2 regions of the Streptomyces sp. SX-6 genome follow, and region 1 is predicted to be linked to the other one. Evidence: riboswitches for the same ligand, from Rfam matches in the RefSeq annotation. Region 1 holds a riboswitch; the other holds the start of a gene.

Region 1 (7,729 bases):
CCGCGTCGTCGAGGCGCACCAGCAGTCCGCCCGCGCCCTCGACCAGGACCAGGTCGTGGTCCTTCGCCAGCCGCGCCGCCTCCCGCTCGATCTCCCGCGGCCGCACAGGTGCCCGGCCCGCCCGACGGGCGGCCGTGCCCGGCGCCAACGGCTCGGGGAAACGGGCGAGTTCGACGCCCGTCACGGGACCGGCCAGCCGCTCGACCTCCGCGATGTCCCCCGGCTCGCCGGCCGAGACGCCTGTCTGCGCGGGCTTGAGCACGGCCACCGAGCGCCCCTGGGACAGCGCCACCGCGGCGACCGCGGCGGTGGTCATCGTCTTGCCGATCTCCGTGCCCGTGCCCGAGACGATCAGTACTGACACGACAGTTCCCCTTTCTTCGTACGGGCTTTGTACGGGAGCCTCAGGCTTCCCGGGCGACGGCGTGCACGGCCGCGCAGATGCGTTCCAGGTCCGCGTCCCCGGTGACGTACGGCGGCATGGTGTAGACGAGGTTGCGGAACGGCCGCAGCCAGACGCCCTCGCGCACCGCGGCCCGCCGTGCCGCCGCCATGTCGACGTCGTGGTCGAGCTGGACGACACCGATGGCGCCGAGCACCCGTACGTCCTGTACGCCCGGCAGGCCGAGAGCGCCCGACAGGCCCTCCCGCAGGCCCGCCTCGATGCGTTTGACCTCGCCCTGCCAGTCCTGTCCGGTCAGCAGGCCGAGGGACGCGCACGCCACCGCCGCCGCCAGCGGGTTGCCCATGAACGTGGGGCCGTGCGCGAGCACCGGTACCTCGCCCTGCGAGATGCCGTCGGCGACGCGGGGCGTGCACAGGGTCGCGGCCATCGTCAGATAGCCGCCCGTCAACGCCTTGCCCAGGCACATCACATCCGGGGTGACGCCCGCGTGGTCCGCGGCGAAGAGCGCGCCCGTACGGCCGAAGCCGGTGGCGATCTCGTCGAACACCAGCAACACGTCGAACTCGTCGCACAGTTGGCGCAGCACCTGCAGATAGCCGGGGGAGTGGAAGCGCATGCCCCCCGCGTTCTGCACCACCGGCTCCACGATCATCGCGGCGACCTCGTGGGAGTGGCGCTCCATCAGCTCGCGGAGGTGGGCCTCGTACGCCGGGTCCACACCGGCGTCGAAGCCGATGGGGGGAGCGTCCGCGAACACCTGCCGCGGCAGGGCTCCCGACCACAGCGTGTGCATGCCGCCGTCGGGGTCGCAGACCGACATCGGCTGCCAGGTGTCCCCGTGGTAGCCGCCGCGCCAGGTCATCAGCCGCTGCTTCTCCGGCCGCCCGGCCGAACGCCAGTACTGCAGGCACATCTTCACGGCCACCTCGACCGACACCGAACCGGAGTCGCAGAGGAAGACGTGCTCGAGCCCCTCGGGCGTGATCCCGACCAGCTCGGCGGCCAGCCGGACGGCGGGCTCGTGGGTGAGCCCGCCGAACATCACATGGCTCATGCGCTCCAGCTGGGCGTGGGCGGCCTCGTTCAGCACGGGGTGGTTGTAGCCGTGCAGGGCCGACCACCACGACGCCATCCCGTCCACCAACTCGCGGGATTCCCCGGACGGTTCGGTGATCCGCAGCCGTACGCCGGACGCGGACTCGACGATCAGCGGGTCCTGGCGGCCGGGCATCGGCCCGTAGGGGTGCCACACGTGCTGCCGGTCGAGGGCCAGCAGCTCGGCGGGGGAGAGGGGCTCAGGCATTGGGCGGCAGGTCCGTTCCCGCGCCGCGGCGGCGCACGGCGACCAGGTCGGTCCGCGCCTCGTCGGAGGCCGTGGCCTCCGCAGCGCCGTCCCCGGCGTCCCCCGAGTCCCCGCACGGGCCGCAGCTCCCGCCGCCGCAGCCCGCGCCGGCGGCGACGTCGGCCCGGTGGGCGGGCAGCGTCGTGGTGCCCATGCCCTCCACCTCGAAGCCCGAGTCCGTGATCATCGCCAGGTCGGCCTTGCCCTCCTGGCCCTCGCTGGTCAAGTAGTCGCCCAGGAAGATCGAGTTGGCCAGGTGCAGCGCCAGCGGCTGCAGCGAGCGCAGGTGGATCTCCCGCCCGCCGGCCAGCCGCACCTCCGCGTCCGGGTGGACGAACCGCACCATCGCCAGGATGCGCAGCGCCCGCTGCGGGGTGAGGTTCCACTCCTTCGCCAGCGGCGTGCCCTCGAACGGGATGAGGAAGTTGACCGGCACCGAGTCGACGTCCAGCTCGCGCAGCGCGAACACCACGTCGACCAGGTCCTCGTCGGTCTCGCCCATGCCGGAGATCAGCCCGGAACAGGCGGACATGCCCGCCGCCTGCGTCTTGCGCACGGTGTCCACGCGGTCGGCGTAGGTGTGCGTGGTGGTGATGTCGGCGTACGTCGCCTCGGAGGTGTTGAGGTTGTTGCTGTACGCGTAGACGCCCGCCTCGCGCAGCCGGTCCGCCTGGCCCTCGGAGAGCAGCCCGAGGCACGCGCACACCTCGACGTCCTCGTTCTGCTCCTTGATCGCCTCGATGGTCTTCGAGACGCGGTCGATGTCCCGGTCCGTCGGCCCGCGGCCGCTGGCCACCAGGCAGACGCGCTTCGCGCCCCCGGCGACCCCCGCGGCGGCCGCCTTCGAGGCCTCCTCCGGCTTCAGCCAGGTGTACTTCAGGATGCCGGTCTCGGAGCCGAGCCGCTGCGAGCAGTACGAGCAGTCCTCGGGGCACAGGCCGGACTTGAGGTTGACCAGGTAGTTGAGCTTCACCCGTCGCCCGAACCACTTGCGGCGCACCTTGCCGGCCGCGGCCACCACGTCGAGCAGGTCGTCATCGGAGGTCGCCAGCACGGCGAGCGCCTCTTCGCGGGTCGGCAGCTCGCGCCGCAACCCCTTGTCCACGAGCGTGTTGAGCAGGTCCATGGCGGTGATCCTTGCCTACGCTCCCATGCCCGGCCAAGGTGGAGACCCAACAACAGGGGGTGTCTGGGGTGTGTGGATCACCACACCCTGACCAGCCTGGATGGCGGCTAGGTTGGGGCCCCGTCCCCCGTGTGCCCCCATACGGTTTTATGCGAACCCCACAGAAGCCGAGGACAATCCATGGCCGGTGCCGATGTGTTCGACTGGATCGACGAGCAGCACGAGCGGCGCCGCGCCGCCGGGCTCGTCCGCACCCTGCGCCCCCGTCCGGCGGACGACGGCCGCACCGATCTGGCGGGCAACGACTACCTGGGCCTGACCCGTCACCCCGAGGTCACCGAGGCCGCCGCCGAGGCGGCCCGGCGCTGGGGCGCGGGGGCCACCGGCTCCCGCCTGGTCACCGGCAGCACGGAACTGCACGCCAGGCTGGAGCGGGAACTCGCCGCGTTCTGCGGCTTCGAGTCCGCCCTCGTCTTCTCCTCCGGGTACGCCGCCAACCTCGCCGCCGTGACGGCGCTCTCGGCCGCGCCCGACGGCGACACCCTGCTGGTCTCGGACGAGGGCAACCACGCCTCGCTGATCGACGGCTGCCGGCTCGCCCGGGCCCCGAGGGCCGTCGTCCCGCACGCCGACCCCGAGGCCGTGGCCAAGACGCTCGCCGCGCACGACGGACGCGCCCTCGTCATCACCGACTCCGTCTTCTCCGTCGACGGCGACGCCGCCCCGCTGCCCGCCCTCGCCCGGGCGTGCCGGGACGGCGGCGCCGCGCTGCTGGTGGACGACGCCCACGGGCTCGGCGTGCTCGGCGAGGGCGGGCGCGGCGCACTGCACGCGGCCCACCTGGCCGGGTCCCCGGACACGGTGGCCACGGTGACGCTCTCGAAGGCGCTCGGCAGCCAGGGCGGTGCGGTGCTCGGTCCCGAGCGGGTCATCAGGCATCTCGTCAGCGCCGCCCGCACCTTCATCTTCGACACGGGCCTCGCACCGGCCGCGGCCGGCGCGGCCCTGGCCGCCCTGGAACTGGTGCGCCGCGAACCGTGGCGCGCCTCCCGGGTCCGGTCCGTCGCCCGCGAGCTCCACCGCCGGCTGACCGAGGCGGGGCTGACGGCCGTACGCCCCGACGCGGCCGTCGTCTCCGTACGGGCCCCCTCGCCCGAGGCGGCGGTGCGGTGGGCCGCCGACTGCCGGGAGGCGGGGCTCGCGGTGGGCTGCTTCCGGCCGCCGTCCGTGCCGGACGGCGTCTCGCGGCTGCGGCTGACCGCCCGCGCGGACCTGTCGGACCGCCAAGTGGCCGCCGCCGCCGAGGTGATCGTGCGGACGGCGCCGGGCCTCTGACCGCTCAGACCCCGCGCGGGAACTCGTCGAACCCGCCGTCGCACACGCCCCTGACGAAGGGGGTCCAGGCGGCGGGGGAGAGTAACAGGGCCGGACCGCGGGCGTACTTGGAGTCGCGCACCGCGAGCAGTTCCGGCGCGACCCTCGCGGCTTCGACGCAGTTGTTCATTCCGGTGCTGTAGCTGCTTCGGCGCCACGTTGGTGCGGACATTGCGCCTCCCTGCGTGATTCTTACGCGCTGCCATGGATCCCGGCGATGTAATCCAGCGAGTTCTCATGCGAGAGGGCGTGCGCCCGGAGCATGCCGAAAGCCGAGCTGTACGCCCGGAGGTCCTCTTTCCGCTCTAAGTAGAGGCTACTCGTCAAGTGGTCGAGAACAACCACGTCCAGATCGGCGATGCGAGGAAAGGAAAAAATAACGAAAGGGCCGGTGATGCCAATGTGGTTGCTCTGTGAAAAGGGAAGGACATGGAGCCGCACATGCGGCAGTGAACCCGTTTCCACCAGATGCCGCAGCTGTCCCGACATCACCTCCGGGCCGCCCACTTCATGACGCAGGACGGCCTCGTCCAGCACGGCGCACAGCTCCAGCGGACGGTCGCCGTGCAGCACGGACTGCCGCGCCATCCGCACCCGCACCAGCTCCTCGACCTGCTGCGCGGGCGGGTCGCCCAGGGCCGCGCGGGTCACGGCGCGGGCGTACTCCGGCGTCTGCAACAGGCCCGGCACCACGGTCGTTTCCAGCGTGCGCGAACGGGACGCCTCCGACTCCAGGCTGATGAAGTCGAGATAGGCGGACGGCAGCAGATCGCGGTACGCGTACCACCAGCCGCGGCGCGGCGCGCGCCTGGCGCCTCCGCCGCTTGTACGGTCCGCACCGCACAACGCCTCCAGCAGGGCGCGCAGTTCGGGGTCCGACACCTGGTAGACATCGAGCAGCCGGGCCACGTCGGACGGTTTGGCACCGCTGCTGCCCGTCTCGATCCGGCTCACCTTCGACTGGTGCCAGCCGACCGCCTCCGCGGCCTGCCGGCTGGTCAGCCCGGTCAGCTCGCGCTGGCGGCGCAGTTCCGCGCCGAGCTTGCGACGGCGCACCGCGGGTCCGTAGCGCATCTGCCGCCCCTCCTTTCCCGGGGCCTGTCTGCGGTGCCCCAAATCCACACGTCAGAGTCAATAGACCATGTTGGCTGCCAAATCCGGTCTCTCGTAGCAGAGTTCACCGCTTCGAGGGACAGATATATGCATATCTCGGTGGATCGCTCCCATCACGGGCGTTGTCGGTGGCAGTCTGTCGCGCAGAGCCGTACCGGTCTCGGGCGGGAAAGGGACAGCGCCATGGCAGATCACCAGGAAGCTTCCGTCACTCTGCCGAGCGCCCCCGCCTCGGTCTCCACGGCCCGCCGCTATGTCGCGGGGGTCCTCGCGGAATGGGGCATGCCGGACGGTACCGAGGACGCCGACAGGGTGCGGCTGATCGTCTCCGAGCTGGCCACCAACGCCGTGCAGCACACACGGGGCCAGTCGCCGACCTTCACCGTGGACGTCCGTCTCGAGCGGGACGAGCGGCTGCGCATCGGTGTCACGGACAGCCATCCGCGCCATCCGCGGCGGCTGCCCGCCGCCGTCCAGCAGGACAACGGGCGCGGCATGGTCATCATCCGCTGCCTCACCGCCGAGCGCGGTGGCAGGGTCTCGGTGACCCCGACCGCCGACGGGGGCAAGACCGTGTGGATCTGCCTGCCGTGGACCGTGCCCGTGCGCTGACGCCGGGGACGGGAGGGCGGGTGGCGTACGGCTGGGAGCTCCTGGCCGTACGCCACCCGCCCGGCGCGCTCGTGACGCGCTCGCAGGAGGAGGGCCGGTCGTGCCGGCCGGTCGCCGGGCGGCGGTCGGTGTGGTGCCGCCGTGCGGCGGAGCGGACTTCAGTCCGCCACGCGGCCGTACCAGACGTTGCGGTTCCAGATCCGCTCGAGACGGACGGCCGCGCCGGTCTTGGGCGCGTGCCAGATCAGGCCGTTCCCGGCATATATCCCGACGTGGTAGACCGCGCCCCCGTGGTGGAAGAACACCAGGTCCCCGCGCTCACGGACCGAACGGGGAATGTGCAGGGTGCGGTTGTACTGCTCCTCGGCGGTGCGGGGCAGCTTCTTGCCGGCCCGCTTGAAGGAGTACTGGGTCAGCCCGGAGCAGTCGAAGCGGTACGGGCCCGTGGCGCCCCACTGATAGGGCGAGCCGACCTTGGAGGCGGCGATCTGGAGTGCCCGGACCGGGACCGACACGGCCTCGGCCCTGGAGGTGTTGCCCGGCGCCAGCACCGTGGCGCCGACGGCGGCGAGGGTCAGGGCCGAAGCGGCCTTGGCCTTGGACAGCTTTGGCGGTCGTTTGTGCTTGCCCATGCGCGAACCCTTCGTCAGTCGCCTGTGAAGGGTGACCTGTCGGGTTCGGGCAGGCGAAGAATGCCCGGCCGCCTGAGCGGCTTCACCCCAAGGAGCGCTGTCATGACCCCCAGCGCCCCGTCGTGCTCGGGTCCTCCACCCCTGCCGGTGCACTCCTTCGACCCACCGGCCGGGCGGCGGCAGGGTTCGGCGTCCGCCCGGACCGCCCCGCCGTGTGGCGGGGTCTTGTCGTCCCGAGGATCTTGGCGCAGCCGCGGCGCCGATTCCGAGCGGATCCAGCGATATGTGAGCCTCATCACCTGTGGGCAATTCAGGTGGACGCGAGGGCATTTGGGACTCGGTGAACGGGGCTGCTGAGTCCGCCACCTGCGCGGGCTACGGATCACCCGAGCGCGGTATGCGCGCTCCGATCGGGATGATCGCTGCGTGGTGTCTACGTACGCCTCCGACGTCTGGAGGAAACCTGTCGAAAAGCGTTTTCGTTTCTCAACCGGCCGACGGCGGTGGCGACATCACCCGCCCGGCCCGCCGTTCGCCGTCCAGGATCCGCATCGCCTGTGCCAACGTGCCCGCGTACACCTCCCGTTCACCTCGCTCGTACATGACCGTCAGTGCCTCGCGCAGTGCCGTGGCGGCGGACACCAGGGCCTGCGCCGCTCGTAGCCCGCTGTACGTGTCACGTGCGCGGGCGGGGTTGATCCGGCCGAGGAGATCCAGTACTTCCAGATAGCGGTCCACCAGTTCGCCCTCCGCCCGGGTCAGCGCGGGCAGCGGCGGCAGCGGGGGCGGCAGCACGGCGCTCACCTGGCCCCGGGCAGCGCGAGGTCGTGCTTCCGGCTGCCGATCACCCGGTCGGCCAGCCCGTAGGCCACCGCCGCGGCGGCGTCGAAGACCGTATCGCGGTCGGTGTCGGTGTCGACGCGCTTTGTGCTCTGCCCGGTGTGCCGGGCCAGGATCCCGGTCTGGAGCTCCCGGACCCGCTCCAACTCCCGTGCGTGCAGCTCCAGATCGGACGGCGTGCCCTGGACCGGCTCGGCGAGAGCGGGCTGGTGGATGAGCACCCGAGCGTGCGGCAGCACCGCCCGCTTGCCCGGGGTGCCCGCGGCCAGCAGCACGGCGGCGGC
Region 2 (7,729 bases), on a different contig from region 1:
GGCCGGGGCGCCACACCTGCCAGCTGTGGCCGCCGGGCAGCAGGACCCACTCGGCCCGCATCCCCGCTCGGACCGCGGCGTCGTAGACCTTCTGCTGCTGGGGCCGGTAAGTGCTGTCGTCGCTGCCCGCGACGAACGCGGCGCTGGTGTCGGGGAACCTCTGGCGGGCCATCACATCGAGCGGATTGACCCGGGCGAAGGCCGCCGCGTCGCCGCCGAAGGCCTTGTCGACCGTCTTGGCCGGGCTGCCGAGGGTGGGGGCGTCCTGGCCCGAGATGTCGTTGACGACCCCGTAGACCTGCGGCGCGTTGACGCCGAGCTGGAGGGAGCATGTGCCGCCGAAGGAGATGCCGGAGACGACCCACGAGGTGCGGGGCGCGGCGACCTGGAGGTGGGCCCGGATCCAGCCGGGGACGTCCTCGGCGAGGTAGGTCTGGACGTTGCCGAGCCGGGAGTCGAGGCAGAGCGTGTTGGCGAACTGCGAGCCGAGCGGGTCCACGACGACGACCACGGGGGCGAGCCCGCGGTGGCCGGCGGCGAAGGTGTTCATCATGTCCACCAGGCGGCCGGAGTTGATCCAGTCGTCCGGTGAGCCCGGCTGCCCGGCCATGAGCACGATCACCGGCAGCAGGGGGCGGGGGCTGGTGCGGTAGGCGGGCGGCAGCCAGACGTACGCGTCACGGGCCTTGAAGCCGGACTTCGTGCCGGGGATGGGGGTCCTGGAGAGCGTGCCGTCCTTCGGCAGGTCCGGCGGTGGCTGCCACACGTCGGAGACCGCCTTGCCCGGCGGGACGACGAGGGCGGGTTCCGTGGTGCCGGTGGCCTCGGCGAGCCGGGTGGTCTTCTGCAGCCAGGTGTTCAGGGCGGAACGTGCCGTCGGGTACTGGTCGAAGTGCCGGTTGATCTGCGAGGCGCCGAGCAGGACGACGAGGGCGCCGGCCAGCGCGGCACCGGCCCAGTGGCGCGGCCGGAGCAGGGGGATCCGGAAGAGGGCGAGGCACACGCCCAGGACGGCGACGCCCGTCCAGAACACGACGCCGGCGGGCAGGGGGTCGGGGAAGGGCTGGAGCCAGTCGTCCACGGCCACCTGGCCCAGCCAGGTGAGCAGGGCGGCGAGCAGTACGGCCACGGGAGCCCAGCGGACCCACCACCGGCGCTGCCGGGAGAAGAACAGCAGGGCCAGGGCACAGAGGCCGACGACCAGAACGGCGACCGGAATCCATCCGGTCACCAGGGACCAGTCCAGCGGGCCTGCCGCCATCCGCATCCGTCGCACCACGTCCGTACGTGTTCTTCGGGCGAACGGGTCGCGCTGTCTCGAGCGGCGGCTTCCCACGGGAGGCCGGATGGACGTTCCGCGCCATCCACCCGTTCACCGAAAATGCTACTGACCGGGAGGTATCCGGCAACTCGGAAGGTTCAGGTCCGTGGTGCGGGGATCCGCCACAGCGAGGTCGGCCGGTCGCCGCCGCCGGGGGACGACTCGAAGGCGATCCACGCCCCGTCCGGCGACCAACTGGGCGCACCGGCATAGGCTGTGAGATCCCCGGTGACCTGGACCGGGGTGCCGCCCGCCGCGGGGATGACGAAGATCTGCGGCAGGTCGAGGCCGCCGTAGGTGGAGGAGAACACCACGGCCTTCCCGTCGGGCGACCAGCTGGGGTCCGTGTGCTCGCCGCCTCCGGTGATCAGCGTGCTCGGCGGCCCGGTGCCGTCGGCGTGCAGGAGGCGGAGCCCCCAGTCGCCGCTGCCCGTCCGCTGCTGGAAGACCAGCCGGTCGTCCGTGGGCGACCAGTTGGGCTCGCGGTTGTCCGTGCCGGGCCCGGTCGGCAGGAGGACCGTCGGGGATCCGTCGCGCCTGGTCTTGCGGAGGGAGCCGGGCCCGGGGGCGGTGTCGCTCTCCACGCTCTCCTGGAAGACGATCCATTCCCCGTCCGGCGAGAAACTGGGCTCCAGGTAGCCGGTGTTGCCGTCGTGCTTCGTGATGCGGGCCGGCTGTCCGCCCGGCTGCAGGGTCCACACCTCGTCGTGGACCTCCCGGTCCCAGGCGAAGACCACTCCCACGGACCGGTTCCAGCTCGCGCCCGGCAGGTTCACGGCTGCTGTGTCCGGCACGTCGAGCAGGGTGCCCGGCGGCCCGGTGCCGTCGAGCGGCAGGACGCGCAGGGCGGCGTCCCCCGTGTTGTAGCCGCTCTTGAACTCCGTGAAGAGGAGCGAGCGGCCGTCCGGGGAGAACGCGGGATTCTGGGCGCTGAGTGTTCCGGTCTGCCGGTAGAGCAGCTCGGCGGTCAGGCTGCTGCGCATACGCCAACGCTAGTGGAGCGGGACGGCCCGGAACAACGGCACAATTGTCCGGTGTCCAAGAACCACGCCATCACGTCCGATGCGCCGTGCCCGTGCGGGCTCGACGCCAGTTACGGGGAATGCTGCGGCAGCCTCCACAGCGGCCGCAAGACGGCGGCCACCGCCGAGCGTCTGATGCGCTCGCGTTACAGCGCCTTCGTCGTCCACGACGCCGCGTATCTGCTCCGCACCTGGCATTCCTCCACGCGGCCGCCGGGCCTGGAATTCGACCCCGGTATGCGGTGGACCGGACTCGATATCCTCGCCACCGGGAACGGCACGGCGTTCCACACCGAGGGCACGGTCGAATTCCGCGCCCATTACCGCGCGCACGGCCACGCGGACTCCCAGCACGAACTCAGCCGCTTTGTGCGGGAGGACGGGAACTGGGTCTACCTGGACGCTGTCTGACGCATGGCCCCGCCGCCGAGGCGGCGGGGCCATACACGGGTCAATGGGTCAGCGGACCCGGCCGTACCAGACGCTGTTGGTCCAGATCTTCTCGAGCCGGACCTTCTTGCCCGTGCCCGGGGCGTGCCAGATCTTGCCGCCGCCGGCGTAGATGCCCACGTGGTAGACGTAGCTGCCGGAGTGGAAGAACACGAGGTCGCCGGTGCTGCGCGAGCCGCGGGAGATGTGGCGGGTGGCGTTGTACTGGTCCTCGGCCACGCGCGGCAGCTTCTTGCCGGCCTTCTTGAACGAGTATTGCGTCAGGCCCGAGCAGTCGAAGCGGTTCGGGCCGGTGGCACCCCACTGGTAGAGGGAGCCCTTCTTCGAGGCCGCGACCTTCACGGCCTTGGCCCCGGGGGTCGCCGCGTCGGCGCTGGCGGCCATGCCCGGCAGGAGAACGGATGCCGCGACGGTGGCGGCGGTAAGGGCCGATGCGGTTCCGGCCCGAGAGATGAGCGCGGGTATTCGAGGCAAGGAAGACATGCCAAAAGCCCTTCGTCATCCGCCTGCGAAAGATGACCTGTCGGGTTCGAACTGGCGAAGTTGCCCGGCCACTTCCGTGGCTTCACCCCTAGAACCACCACCATCGTGGTTCGCCTTGCTTGGGTCTCCCGCTCCTGCCGATCCGCGAATCAGTTCCGTATCCGGAGCGGCGGCAGGACTCGGCGTCCGCCCGGATCGACCCGCCTCGGTGACGGGTGCTGTTGTTCGGAGAAAGATCCTGCACCATCAACCGGCAAAAAACAGAGCCGAAGTGGCTGTCTGTGAGGTTCTTCACGTCGCGGGCGAACGGAATTTGTCGCACCGTATGGCACTCCGGAGGCGGGAGCGGATGCAGTCAACTCCCGTGAAATCACGGCCCGTCGGGCGAAAGCAGCCATGACCTGGGAACGCTGCGGCTCTTGACGCAGGCGTGACTGTCATGGACATTGCGACCGGAACGCTGCACTCCCACCCCCCAGCCGTACGACCGTCCGGTCCAGGAGGAGTCACGTGGCAAGACACCGCGCCCTTTTGGTGGCAATAGCGCTCATCGCACTCGGCGCGCCGGGCATCGTCCCGGCCACCGCGCATCCCGCCAACGGCACAAGCGCCCCCGACCCCGACGCCCCGCACCGCGGCGTCGTGACCGGAGCCCGGACACCTGGCCACTCCCCCGGCCGCGAACGGGCGGTGCGCGCCTTCGCCGACGGCCGCCGGGCCGCGGCGGACCGCACCGGAGCCGCCGCCGACGTCACGCACAACTGGTGGGGAGTCTTCCCCCGGCCCGGCACGCACGACGGCATCATGGCCACCCACAGCGTCGACCCCGCCTACCGGGTCAGTGACGCGCAGAACTTCACCTACTCCCCCACGACGAAGGCACAGGGCTCGTGCATGGAGATCGTCACCGCGTACTGGAACAGCGGTGACGAGATCTGAGCCTGGGACTGGTGCAGTTCACCGGGCAGCCCCGCCAAGACCCTCAGGAAGGCCATTCTTGACGGGGCGATGCGAGCGCCGTCGTGTCGCTCCGTAACTCCTCTGGTACGCTCGGCACATCGCCGGGGACGATAACCAAGTCCCCAACAACTCGAGCGAGTCCCGTACTTGCTCCGGCGGCCGGGAGGGTCGTCGTCGGACAGGCATGACCTGTCAAACTCCCCGGAGCGACCCAGGGGAGAATCTCCCGGATTTATCGGGAGAGAACTTCAAGCGAGCAACGACCCGGCCACCGGCCTCGGTTACTACTGCACCGAGGCCCACGGGGGAAGTCTGCGAGCCCGTCGGACTCCCCGTGGACCGACAACAACCCTGACGGCAGCGCGTTCCTGTGCCCGCAGTTGAAATGCCTCCAGGCCGGTGCGGACGACCACTGGACCGTACGCCAGTGAGAGACGCCCTCACCGTGTGAAACTCTTCCGGTGAGGACTTCGCAACGCGGCGACAGCGGCAGGTTCGTGGTGTCCGTTCACGATGTCGCCCCGTGGAGCCTGGAGCAGAGCAGGCTCTGGGTGAGCGACCTGGACGCCCGTGACGTCCCCGCGACCCTGCTCCTCGTGCCCGGCCCCTGGCGCGGCCCGTGCCTGCCCGACGACCCGGTGCTGGTCGACTGGGCACGGACCGCGCAACGGCACGGGCACGAGCTCGCGCTGCACGGGTACGCGCACGAGGGCGTGCCCGGCGGTCCGTTGCCGCGCCGCTGGCTGAACGCCGTACTGGCGCGCGGCTGCGCCGAGTTCTGCGCCCTCGACCGCAAGGAGGCACAGGCCCGCCTCGAGCGCGGCCTGGCCGCGCTCGCGTCCGTGGGCATCACCCCGCGCGGCTTCACACCGCCGGGGTGGCTCGCCTCCCGGGACACGGTGGCCGCCCTGCGCGCGCTGGGGCTGGAGTACACGACCAGCCACCTGGCGGTGCGCGACCTGCGCACCGGGATCCCGCACCGCATGCCGGCGCTGTCCCACCGGCCCGGCGGACGCGGGGAGCGGGCCGGTGCCCGGCTGATGCGGGCGGCGGCACGCCGGTGGTCCGTACGCGGCACGCCGTTCCGCATCGCCCTGCACCCCGCCGACCTGGCCCGGCCGGGCCTGCGCGAGAGCGCGCTCGAGGCCGTCGACGCGGCGCTGGCCGCCGGGGCGCGCCCGTGCACGTACGCCGAGTTGGTGGATGTGTGGCGGGCCGGGAGCCCGGCGTGAGGATCGTCCAGCTCGCCAACTTCTACGCGTCCGCCTCCGGCGGGCTGCGCACCACGCTCGACGCGCTCGGCCGGGGCTACACCGCGGCGGGGCACGAACGGATCCTCGTGGTGCCGGGCAGCGGACACACGTGGGTGCGCGGCGAGGAGTCGGGGCTGCGGATGACCGTTCCCGGCCTGTCCGTCGGCGGCGGCTACCGGCTGGTGCTCTCCGCGCGCGGACTGCACCGGCTGCTCGACCGGCTGGCGCCGGACTCGGTCGAGGTCTCGGACAAGCTCACGCTCGTGCCCGCCGCGGCCTGGGCGAGGGCACGGGGCGTACGGAGCGTCCTGCTCTCCCACGAGCGCATCGACGCCATCCTGGCCCCCCGGCTGCCGGCCTGCGTCCCGCTGCGCCCGCCGGCCGACTGGTGGAACCGCCGGCTGGCCCGCTCCTTCGACGCGGTCGTCGCCGCGTCGGCCTTCTCCTGCGCGGAGTTCCGCCGCGTGGGCGCCCCCGCACTGCACCGGGTGCCGCTCGGTGTCGACCTGGAGGTGTTCGCCCCGGCAACCCCGGCCGCCGTTGCGCAGACCGAGGTTGTCCGGCTGGTGTACGCGGGACGGCTGTCGGCCGAGAAGCTTCCGCATCTCCCGCTCGAGACCCTGCGCGTACTGAGACGTCGCGGCGTCGCCGCGCGGCTCGACGTGCTGGGCGACGGCCCCGAACGGGAGCGTCTGCTGCGGCGGGCCGCCGGGCTCCCCGTGCGCTTCCACGGCCATGTGCCCGACCGCCGCGCCGTGGCGGCCGTCACGGCGGCGGCGGACGTCGCGCTCGTGCCGTGCCCCGTCGAGGCGTTCGGTCTGTCCGCCCTCGAGGCGCTCGCCTGCGGCACCCCGGTGGTCACGGCCGACGCGGGGGCCGCCCGTGAACTGCCCGTCCCGGGCGCGGGGCTCGCCGTGCCGGCGACGGCCCCGGCCATGGCGGACGCCGTCGCGACGGTGCTCGGCTGGCCGCGGGACCGGCGCCGGGCCGCGGCGCGTGCCCGGGCCGAGGAGTTCCCGTGGGCGGCAACCGTGGCGCGGATGCTCGCTGTTCATCACGGTGCCCCGAACGGTGCCCCAACCACCGTTCCATAACATGAAATTGCGGGCATAGAGGGAACCCTGCCCCTGCCGTCTCCCTCTCTCCAGAGGAAAGCACCCTTCGAAGAGAATCCGAAGAGGAGCACGCCATGGGCCTCACCTCCCCGACCCTCCTGCTGGTCCTGGCACTCGTCGCCGTCGCGATGTGTGTCCTGGTCCTGTGGCTGTGGCCCCGCGTCGCCCGCAGGAGCCTGCTCGCGCTGTCCGCCCGCTTCGGCCTGCTGGTGCTGTTGCAGGCGAGCGTCATCGCCGTCCTCCTCGTCAAGGCCAACGACGACTTCGGGTTCTACTCCAGCTGGGCCGAACTCCTCGGCCGCTCCTCCACCCATCAGGAGCTCCAGCCCGGCCCGGACGGCGGCAAACGCCCGCCCGCGCTCGTCGTGAAGGGTCAGGAGTCCATCGGTCTGAAGGGCGGCCGCGAAAAGGCCGGGCAGGTGGACCGGATCGAGATCCGCGGGCCCGTCACCGGGTTCGGCATGGACGGCTACGCCTACCTGCCGCCGCAGTACTTCCAGAAGGAACACGCGAAGGACAGGTTCCCGGTCGTGGTGGCGATCACGGGCCAGCCCGGGGTCTCCAAGAACCTCATCACCCAGATCAAGGTCCCGCAGGCCGCCTCCGCCGCCATCATGGACCGGCGGATGAGGCCGACGATCGTCCTGATGGTCCGGCCCTCGGTGGTGCCCGGCCGTGACACCAACTGCACCGACGTGCCCGGCGGCCCGCAGTCCCTCACCTTCTTCGACCAGGACCTCCCCATCGCCGTCAACGACGTGTACCGCGCCGACAATTCGGCCGGCGCCTGGGGTGCGGTGGGCGATTCCACCGGCGGCTACTGCGCCCTGAAGATGGCCATGACCGCCCCCTCCCGCTACGGCGCCGGTGCCGGGCTCTCCGCCGACTACTACGCCCGCCAGGACGGCCAGACCGGCGACCTCTACGACAAAAGCGCCCGGCTCAAGAACGAGTCCGATCTCATCTGGCGCCTCGGGCACATGCCCCCGCCGCCCGTGTCCCTGCTGGTGTCCACCAGCAAGTCCGGCAAGGAGTACCAGGAGAACTACCGGCCCACGATGGAGTTCGCGCAGAAGGCGAAGGCCCCGACCCGCGTCACCAAGCTCGTCCGGGACGAGGGCGGGC

The links. Region 1 has a riboswitch for cyclic di-AMP ahead of ACV530_RS33225 (C40 family peptidase). Riboswitches for the same ligand answer to the same signal wherever they lie in the genome.
Region 2: another riboswitch for cyclic di-AMP. It lies ahead of ACV530_RS17920 (C40 family peptidase); the one in region 1 lies ahead of ACV530_RS33225 (C40 family peptidase).

What each region holds. Positions count from the first base shown of each region.
Region 1 is NZ_JBTHHU010000044.1:41,453-49,181, forward strand. It holds gene bioD (dethiobiotin synthase) at 1-364, opposite strand, end outside; gene ACV530_RS33195 (adenosylmethionine--8-amino-7-oxononanoate transaminase) at 405-1,709, opposite strand; gene bioB (biotin synthase BioB) at 1,702-2,874, opposite strand; gene ACV530_RS33205 (8-amino-7-oxononanoate synthase) at 3,055-4,209, shown strand; gene ACV530_RS33210 (DUF397 domain-containing protein) at 4,214-4,420, opposite strand; gene ACV530_RS33215 (helix-turn-helix domain-containing protein) at 4,441-5,322, opposite strand; gene ACV530_RS33220 (ATP-binding protein) at 5,545-5,973, shown strand; gene ACV530_RS33225 (C40 family peptidase) at 6,132-6,605, opposite strand; cyclic di-AMP (ydaO/yuaA leader) riboswitch at 6,610-6,807, opposite strand; gene ACV530_RS33230 (hypothetical protein) at 7,092-7,400, opposite strand; gene ACV530_RS33235 (ATP-dependent Clp protease proteolytic subunit) at 7,406-7,729, opposite strand, start outside.
Region 2 is NZ_JBTHHU010000013.1:31,818-39,546, reverse strand. It holds gene ACV530_RS17935 (alpha/beta hydrolase) at 1-1,267, opposite strand, end outside; gene ACV530_RS17930 (TolB family protein) at 1,420-2,304, opposite strand; gene ACV530_RS17925 (YchJ family protein) at 2,356-2,754, shown strand; gene ACV530_RS17920 (C40 family peptidase) at 2,803-3,276, opposite strand; cyclic di-AMP (ydaO/yuaA leader) riboswitch at 3,282-3,433, opposite strand; gene ACV530_RS17915 (hypothetical protein) at 3,787-4,215, shown strand; gene ACV530_RS17910 (DUF2334 domain-containing protein) at 4,698-5,468, shown strand; gene ACV530_RS17905 (glycosyltransferase) at 5,465-6,583, shown strand; gene ACV530_RS17900 (alpha/beta hydrolase) at 6,679-7,729, shown strand, end outside.